DNA from 2 places in the Serratia sp. TSA_130.1 genome. Region 1 is predicted to be linked to the other one. Evidence: riboswitches for the same ligand, from Rfam matches in the RefSeq annotation. Region 1 holds a riboswitch; the other holds the start of a gene.

What was found. Region 1 has a riboswitch for fluoride ahead of crcB (fluoride efflux transporter CrcB). Riboswitches for the same ligand answer to the same signal wherever they lie in the genome.
Region 2: it holds a riboswitch for fluoride, as region 1 does, so the genes downstream of both, ACUTQY_RS15905 (DHH family phosphoesterase) here and crcB (fluoride efflux transporter CrcB) in region 1, are expected to answer to the same signal.

What each region holds. Positions count from the first base shown of each region.
Region 1 is NZ_JBQZFS010000002.1:908,145-912,840, forward strand. Features, by position in the region: gene lipA (lipoyl synthase) at 1-852, shown strand, start outside; gene tatA (Sec-independent protein translocase subunit TatA) at 946-1,161, opposite strand; gene ACUTQY_RS11125 (diguanylate cyclase) at 1,380-2,447, shown strand; gene ACUTQY_RS11130 (GNAT family N-acetyltransferase) at 2,449-2,877, opposite strand; fluoride riboswitch at 2,961-3,023, shown strand; gene crcB (fluoride efflux transporter CrcB) at 3,102-3,485, shown strand; gene ACUTQY_RS11140 (TetR/AcrR family transcriptional regulator) at 3,775-4,371, shown strand; gene ACUTQY_RS11145 (multidrug effflux MFS transporter) at 4,378-4,696, shown strand, end outside.
Region 2 is NZ_JBQZFS010000004.1:58,223-62,918, reverse strand. Features, by position in the region: gene eno (phosphopyruvate hydratase) at 1-760, opposite strand, end outside; gene ACUTQY_RS15910 (universal stress protein) at 777-1,205, opposite strand; gene ACUTQY_RS15905 (DHH family phosphoesterase) at 1,209-2,174, opposite strand; fluoride riboswitch at 2,215-2,290, opposite strand; gene ACUTQY_RS15900 (diguanylate cyclase domain-containing protein) at 2,471-4,351, shown strand; gene ACUTQY_RS15895 (bifunctional diguanylate cyclase/phosphodiesterase) at 4,356-4,696, shown strand, end outside.

The sequences.
Region 1 (4,696 bases):
GAGTGGATGAAGATCAAACTGCCTGCCGACTCAACGCGCATTCAGGGCATCAAAGCCGCGATGCGCAAGAACGGCCTGCACTCCGTCTGTGAGGAAGCCTCGTGCCCTAACCTGTCCGAGTGTTTCAACCACGGTACCGCTACCTTTATGATCCTCGGCGCCATCTGCACCCGCCGCTGCCCGTTCTGCGATGTGGCCCACGGCCGCCCGATCGCGCCGGACGCCAACGAGCCGGAAAAGCTGGCGCAAACCATCGCCGACATGGCGCTGCGTTACGTGGTGATCACTTCGGTTGACCGCGACGATCTGCGCGACGGCGGCGCTCAGCACTTTGCCGACTGCATCTCCGCCATCCGCGCCAAAAGCCCGAACATCAAAATTGAAACGCTGGTGCCGGACTTCCGCGGCCGTATGGACCGCGCGCTGGAGATCCTCACCGCCACGCCGCCGGACGTATTCAACCACAACCTGGAAAACGTGCCGCGCGTCTACCGCCAGGTGCGTCCGGGCGCCAACTACGAATGGTCGCTGAAGCTGCTGGAGCGCTTTAAAGAAGCGCACCCGGATATCCCGACCAAATCCGGCCTGATGGTCGGCCTGGGCGAAACCAACGCGGAAATCATTGAAGTGATGCGCGATCTGCGTCGCCACGGCGTGACCATGCTGACGCTGGGTCAGTACCTGCAGCCGAGCCGCCACCACCTGCCGGTGCAGCGCTACGTCAGCCCTGCCGAGTTTGACGAGATGAAAGAAGAAGCGATGGCGATGGGCTTCACCCACGCCGCCTGCGGCCCGTTCGTGCGTTCGTCTTACCACGCCGATCTGCAGGCCAAAGGGATGGAAGTGAAATAACGCGTAATAGTTTGTTACGCTATAGACGGCGGAAACGCCAAAAAACGGATGTCCGCAAGGCATCCGTTTTTTATTGCGCGCAGTCAGACGGGGTTAAACGTCTTTCTTTTCGACGCTCTGCTGAGCGGACTGGCTTTCGGCGGCGTTGTTGCCGGCGGCCGGCGGCGTGCTGTCATCGCCCACGGCTTTTTTAAAGCCTTTCAGCGCCGCGCCAAGATCGGCGCCGAGCGTACGCAGTTTGCTGGTGCCGAACAGTAAAATCACCAACACCGCAATCACCAGAAGTTTGGTAATGCTGATACCTTCCATACTCACCTTCTTATCATAGAGCGCTGCGTGAACAGCGAGAAAAACTGACCTTGCCTGCGAATATTTAGCGACTTTCCTTCGGCTCGCACAACCGCAACATGTAACAGAGTGAGATCGGTCGCAGTAATGCCACAGGGCCTCTGGACGTGAATCCCAGACTATTCTTAGTTTATCACCCGCATGATACGCTGCCATGATACTCATCAGGGAGATGCCGGATGTATATTGCCCCACCCATTTTCGATGCCCGAAAATCCGGCCTCAGCTTCGCCAAACGCACCTACCTGCCCCGCGCCGTCGGTCTGGGGCTCGGCTTTATCTGCGTCTGCGCCGCGCTCTACCCCCTGGCTCCGCCCGCGGCGGTCTGGCTATTGCTGGCCTTTCACGGCTTTCTCTGGCCGCATCTCGCCTACCGCCTGGCCCGCCGCGCCAAAGATCCGTTCAAAGCCGAAATTCGCAACCTGTTGATCGACTCCGCTTTCGGCGGCTTCTGGGCGGCGATGATGGCGTTCAACGCGCTGCCCGCCATCGTCATCCTGTCGATGATGAGCATGAATAACATCGCTTCAGCCGGCAAAACGCTGTTTGTAAAAGGATTGGCCATGCAACTGGCCACGGCGGTGTTCACCGCCGCGCTGCTCGGCTTCCCGTTTCACCCGTACAGCACGCCGTTGCAGGTCTATCTGTGCCTGCCGATGATCTACCTTTACCCGACGCTGCTCGGGCTGGTGACTTACCGCACCGCCAAGCGGCTGGCGGAAAAGAAACAGGAGCTGCAGCGCATCAGCACCCGCGATGGGCTGACCGGCTTATACAACCGTCGCCACTGGGAGCATCTGCTGCATCGTCAGTTCGACAGTTGCCGTCGCTACCAGGATAAGGCCACGCTGATCCTGATGGATATCGACCGCTTCAAAACCATCAACGACACCTTCGGCCATGCTTTGGGGGATGAGGCCCTGGCGGCGCTGGCGGAAGAGCTGCTGATCGGCTTGCGTAACGTGGATATCGTCGGGCGCTACGGCGGCGACGAGTTTGGCGCGGTGCTGCCGAACACCAACGCCGAGCAGGCGGAAATCGTCCTGCGACGCATCCAGCAGCGGCTGGATGCGGTCAGCTTCAAGGAGGCGCCGCAACTGCGGCTGCAGATCAGCGCCGGCATCGCCAACTACCACCCCGCGTTGGGCGGCTATCTGGACTGGCTGAAAGCGGCCGACAGCGCGCTCTATCGGGCGAAGCAAAACGGCCGCAACCGGCTGGAAACGGCAGTGCCGCCAGGGGAGTAACTTACTGACTTAATAACTTGGCAAAATACTTCGGCGCTTCAACAAAGCCTTCGCGCAGGTAAAACGCATGGGCCCGCTCGCGGCGACTGTGGCAATGAACCTCCAACCGATCGCAGCCGCGACGGTGCGCCAACGCCTCTCCCTCCGCCAACAACCGCCGCCCCACGCCCGCGCCGCGCGCCCGATCGTCGACGCAAAAATAGCTGATGCGGCCAATGTCGCCGGCCAACGCCAGCTGCGGCAGGAAATGCAGCGACAACACGCCCAGCACTTGCGCCCCGTCCGCCGCCACCAGCAGCGCCTCGTCCGGGTGCGCCAACAGTTGCTGCATGCGCTGCGTCAGAAACGCCTCGGTGCCGGGATAGCCCAACACCGTCATCAATTCGGCGATAGCGTGCCGGTCGCCCAGACGCGCCGCTCTGATTTCCATCGGTTTTACCTCGCAGGGGGTCGATACTACAAAATAGACGGCGTTAGGTGTAACATCCATCGGGTACGGTGAAAAAGGCCGTGCGGCACGCTGGAGATGACATTCCTCCCTAACCGCCTTCACAGGCTGATGATGTCTACGTAACCTCTCGGAGAGAGGCGCGTAGCGTTACGCCTGTCCCTTTCCGAGCCCGTGAATTTCTCTGTTTGAAAGGGAGTTGCCCCATGTTGAGTTCTTTACTGGCCGTCTTTATCGGCGGCGGCGTCGGCAGCGTTTTGCGCTGGGCGGTAAGCATGAAAATGAATCCGCTGAACGCCCACATTCCGCTCGGGACGCTGATGGTCAATCTGATCGGCGGTTTTATCATCGGTCTGGCGATGGCGATTTTCACCCGCATGACACACCTGGATCCCACCTGGAAACTGCTGATCACCACCGGCTTCTGCGGCGGCCTGACCACCTTCTCCACCTTTTCGCTGGAGGTGGTGTATCTGATGCAGGACGGCCGCTTCGGCTGGGCATTGGCCAACATGCTGCTTAACCTGGCCGGCTCGCTGGCGATGACGCTGCTGGCCTTCATGCTGGTGATGTGGGTCAACGGGCGCTAAGCCCTTAATGTTTCCTTAATCTTGCATGCGCATAATCTCATCCAGAACTCCTGACTGGATGAGAAATCGCTATGTTTAGCCTGCCGAAAACCACCGCCGAAGCGATCGCCGTTGCGCTGTGCGTGCTGATCGTCGCCGCCTTTATCAACGCCTACCTGTTCGCCTAAACACCTTTTCCCCGCAACGCGCGTTCATCTTGCGTCCTCCCCATCCGTTACACTACAATTGAGAATGAACGTTCACACCCAAAATTGTGAACCCGGCTCACGCGCAGCAAAGGATCGGGCAGATGCTCTCCCCCAACGACAGTAAACAGGCCAAAGTGCAGGCGCGCCGCGATCAGATCGTCGAAGCGGCGAAAACCAGCTTCCGCCGCCACGGCTTCCATGCCGCCAGCATGGCGGAGATTGCCCAGGGCTCGCAGCTCAGCGTCGGGCAAATCTATCGCTATTTCGCCAATAAAGACGCGATTATCGAAGAGATCGTCAATCGCATCATCACCAGCAAGATGCAGCGCCTGGAAAACCTTGGCGATCACATCAACCTGATCGCCGGCACGCTGGCGGCGCGCACGCTGTTTCAGCAACCGGGCGAGAGCGAAACCGATCACATGCTGATGCTGGAAGTGACCGCCGAGGCCACGCGCAACCCGGTGGTGGCCAAACTGCTCAGCGATGCGGAGGCGCGGCTGTTTCGCCACGTGTGCCACAACCTGCAGCGGCTGTATCCCGATTTCAGCGCGGAAGAGATCGCCGCGCGGGTGGAGTTTATCGCCGTCATGAGCGAAGGCACCGGTTACCGTATCCTTACCACGCAAAAAGCCGATGCGTCCCTGCTGCGCGATCTGTATCAGCAGGCCATTTCTCACCTGTTCAGGAAATCTTAATCTCCCATGACCAAACACTTAGCCAGACAACGTCTGGTGTACGCCGTCGTGCTTGGCCTGTTGGCCGCGCTGGGGCCGCTGTGCACCGATCTCTATCTGCCCGCCCTGCCGGAAATGGCGGGCGAGCTGAATACCTCCACCGCCGCCGCGCAGCTCAGCCTGACCGCCGGGCTTCTCGGCCTGGGCGTCGGCCAGCTGATTTTTGGCCCTTACAGCGACAAACTGGGCCGTATGCGCCCGCTGCTGCTGTCGCTGATCCTGCTGCTCGGCGCTTCGCTGTGGTGCGCGCTGGCGCCCACCATTGACCAACTGCTGATCGCCCGCC
Region 2 (4,696 bases), on a different contig from region 1:
TGCCGTTGGCGTAGAATTCACTCGAGGCCGGATCCATGCAAATGGCGATATCGTCACCCGGTTGATAACCGGCTTTCTCTATCGCTTGCACGATCAGCTCCAGCGGTTGCCGGTTTGAGGCGACCGCCGGCGCGAAACCACCTTCGTCGCCGACGCCGACCGACAGGCCTTTTTCCAACAGGATTTGGCGCAGCGCCTGATAAACTTCACTGCCCCAGCGCACGGCCTCGCGCAGCGACGGCGCGCCCAGGGGCGCTATCATAAACTCCTGAAAGTCCGCGCCTTGCCAGCGGGCATGCACGCCGCCGTTGATGATATTCATGCAGGGCACCGGCAGCAGGTTGGCGCCGATACCGCCCAGATAACGATACAGCGGCAGCTGCGACAATTTCGCCGCGAGGCGGGCGGCCGCCAAAGAAACGCCAAGCAGGGCGTTGGCTCCCAATCGGCTCTTGTTCTCGCTGCCGTCCAGCGCGATCAGCCGGCGGTCAATCTCCTCTTGTTGGCGTACATCCACCCCACGCAGTGCCTCATTGATTGCCGTTTTGACGCTTTGCACCGCTTCCTGCACGCCTTTACCGCCGTAACGGTGCGGATCGCCGTCGCGGTGTTCCACTGCCTCGCGCGAACCGGTGCTGGCGCCGGAGGGAACCGAAGCCCGGGCCACGACGCCCGCCGCGCTCATGTCGACTTCGACGGTCGGGTTGCCGCGCGAATCCAGGATCTCTCTGGCGGTTACGCTTTCAATCTCATAGCTCATGGGTAGTCACCTCGTTCTAGGGAGTGGGAACGTGCTTTATCAGCACATCGATGGATAAATGGTTGATGAATTCGAAGCCGAAGGAGGCATAGACGCCAAACGGACGGTTCTGATGGCCGAGCAACAAAAGATCGACGCCTTCACGGGCAATCAGGGCTTCGACGTCTTTGAAGCGATGGATGCTGACCATTGCGCGTACCTCCAGGGGGATTGAGCAGTCTTCCACCAGGCGGCTGAGCATGGCTTTGGCGGCGATCACCTCGCTGGACTGGCGATCTTTGGTTTGCGCATCGCTGAGGTAGTCCAGCTCGGCATAGTCGGCGCTGATGTGCGCCACGGTAATGCGCGTATTCATCTGCTGATTGAGGCGTTCGGCATGGCGCAACAGCAGCCGGCCGTCGCGTTCATCCTGTACCAGCAGTAAAGCGTGTTGGTAGATCGGCATGTCTTATCTCCCTGCGTGAGCAATCTGTAGGGTTAACCACGGTAAAACCTCTTTTTTTCGGCTCGTCATACCGGGCAGCGACACTTGCCGAATGGCGAGCACCCGGTTCGACGAGAAATACAGGGTGGAACGGCGGTGGGTGATATCGGTAACCAGGAGTGCGGTCATCTCCAGCCCGGCTTCCTGCTTCGCCTGCTCGAGCGCCTGTTGCAGCGCGGGCAACAGCGGATCGATGTCGCTCATGGCCCGCACTTCTATCTGCGACAGCAGCAGCGAAACGGTATGGATGCGGTAATTCTTGGCGTCACGGTGCAGCAACTGCGGGGCGGATTGCCCCGAAAGATCGGTTTTGGCGGCAAGCAATCCGGCGGTGAAGGCGTCATAGTCAACGTGAGAGATTGCGCATAATCGCGCGACCGCCACCCGATCCTGTTCGGTGGTGGTCGGTGCGCTCAGCGCAACGGTATCGCTCAAAATCGCGCCCAGCAGCAGCGTGGCCTGGGCGGAAGAAAGCGGCATCGGCGTATCTGACGTCAGTATGGACAGGATCACGGTGGCGCAACAGCCAACGGCGCGGATCCAGACATCGGGCGGGTTGCGGGTGATCAAGGTGCCCAGCCGGTGATGATCGATAACGCCGACCACATCGCTGTCGGGCAATGAGGCCGGCCCTTGTTCGACGTCGGTAAAATCCACCAGCCAGACTTTGCGGTCACGGAGATCGTCTGTCAGCAGCGCAGGCGCTTGTACGCCGGCGGCGGCCAGTATGTAGCGGGTTTCCGGCGTCAATTCGCCAAGGCGGAAAGCGACGGCCGGTTTGCCGAGGTGATTGAGCCAGTCCGCGACCACCAGCGCGCTGCAGATACTGTCGCTGTCGGGATTTTTATGGCCGAAAACGTACAGCGGCATTTCCCGCACGGCGAGATCAGGCTGGGACGGAAAAGGGGTAATACGTGAGATTTCATTCATAGCGACTCCTGACATACCTGCCTAAAAAATAAAGCGAAGTTGTATATCAGGCGTCATCATCCGGTTCGAGCGAACGCGGCGGTTGGGAAAGGTGGAACACCATCACCTTGTGAACGACTGTAGCGCAGCGCGGTGGCAAACGCAACGCCCGGCAAAGCTGGCGAGAATGCATAATCGGATTGATACTGAGTGAGTCTATGATGGACAAGGATATTTGCCGCTAACCGACGGATAGGCTGAACGGAATCACGCCGGCCGGCTGCACCGGATCCGTGGGTGTCACAATGGGAGTCAACATGCTCGAGCCATGCTTCCCCGAAAACGAAGCCGAACGCCTGTCGGTATTGGATTCGCTGAACGTGCTGGATTCGAACTCAGTAGAAAAGCTGGATCGCATCACGCGGCTGGCTGCGAAATATTTCGGCGTCACCATTGCGCTGGTGTCACTGATCGACCGCGATCGTCAATGGTTTTTATCACGTTATGGCCTGGATGTCCGGGAAACGCCGCGCAACATCTCGTTCTGCGGCCATGCCATCCTGCAACGCGAAGCGCTGGTGGTGCCCGATACCGCGCAGGATCCGCGCTTTTTCGATAACCCACTGGTGGTCGGTGGCCCGCGCATCGGCTTCTACGTCGGGCAACAGCTGCTGTCCCTCGACGGGTTGCCGCTCGGCACGCTATGCATTATCGACAGCCACCCGCAGTCGTTTCCTCAAGATAAACTGGCCGACCTGCGTGACTTCGCCGCGGTGGTGGAAGAGTATCTGCAGAGCATCGAACGCAACGTCTATACCGAAAACCTGAAATCCGATCTGCAGCGCACGGAGGCGTTATTCGAACAGACTTTCTCTCAGGCGGCGGTGGGCATGGCGCTGGTTTCGCTGCAGGGGTATTGGCTGCGGGTCAATCCGCGCATCTGTGAAATGCTGCAATACTCCGAGCGCGAGCTGATGGATCGCACCTTTCAGGACATTACCTATCCGCTCGATCTCAACACCGATCTGGAAAAACTGCAGCAGTTGCTGAGAAACGAGATCGACACCTACTCGCTGGAGAAACGCTATTTCCGCGCCGATGGCACGATCGTATGGGTGGAACTGACGGTGGCGCTGAATCGGCTGCCGAACGGCAAGCCGGATCATTTCATCTCGGTCATCGTCGATATCAGCGAGCGCAAGGCGGCGGAGGCCGACCTGTATGCCTTGCAGCATGAGCTGGAAGAACGCGTCGAAATTCGTACGCATGAGCTTAACGTGGTGGTCAAACAGCTTAACGAAGAGATAGAAACCCGGGTGCTCGCCGAATCTCAGCTCAGTGCGGAAAAAGAACGCCTGCGCGCCATTACCGACAATATGCCGGCGTTAATCAGCCAAATCGACGCCAATGAACGCTACCTGTTCGCCAATAGCGCCTATAAGACCTGGTTTGGTCTGGAAGAGGCCAGCCTGCAGGGCATGACGGTGCGCGAGTTCATGGGGGAAAGCGTGTATCAGATGGCCCGGCCGATGATCGCGCGGGCTTTGGCGGGCGAAATGGTCAGCTTCGAAAACGAATTGCAGACCCAGCAGGGGCTGCTGATGATCCATACCACGCTGGTGCCGTGCGAGGCTCAGGGCTTTTACATTCTCTCCATGGATATCACCGAGTTGAAGCGGCTGCAGCAACGATTGGAATATGACGCCACGCACGACATGCTGACCGGGTTGACCAACCGACGCGCATTTCTGCGCCGGTTGTCGGGCACGTTGCAAGTCTGCTGTCATCAGCGGCAGATGGCCCTGTTGTTCATCGATCTCGATGGTTTTAAGGGCATGAACGACAGTTACGGCCATGACTTCGGCGATCTGATCCTGAAGACGTTCGCCAAATTGCTCAGCGCTTGCGCCGACGAACGGCACAGCGTCTCGCGCCTGGCCGGCGACGAGTTCACGGTGATCCTGTGGCCGCTGACAGCGCCGCGGCCTGAGGTCAGCGCGTTTTGCGAAAAGGTGTTGGCGGAGCTGGCCGGTATTTCGCAGATCGGTCAGCAGAAGGTCTGCCTGTCCGCCAGCATTGGCGCCGCTATCTCTGCGAGTGGGGACGTGACGCCGGAAATGCTGCTGGCCAGCGCCGACGGCGCGATGTATCAGGCGAAATCCGCCGGCAAAGGCACTTACGCCATCTGTGAGCTATGAGCCAATGTTACGACATCTCAGTAAGAACGAAGACGAGCGCCTGGCGGCCATCGATGCGCTGGCGGGGTTGGGCGCCGGCCATGACGACGCGATCCATCAGGTGCTGACGATCACCTGCAAGCTGTTACAGGCCGAGGGCTGCCTCATTTACCTGCACGGAACGCGCAAGATTTGGATCCGCGAGCACATTGACGTCGGGTTCGAGGAGATCGATTTCGTCAGCCCCTTGTTCAATTTCGTTCGTCTGAGCGGCGAGGCGTTGATTTGTCCGGACACCCATGCGGATGAACGCTTTGCCTCGGATCCCATGGTCAACGGCGCCGCGGCGATCCGCCACTGCGCCGC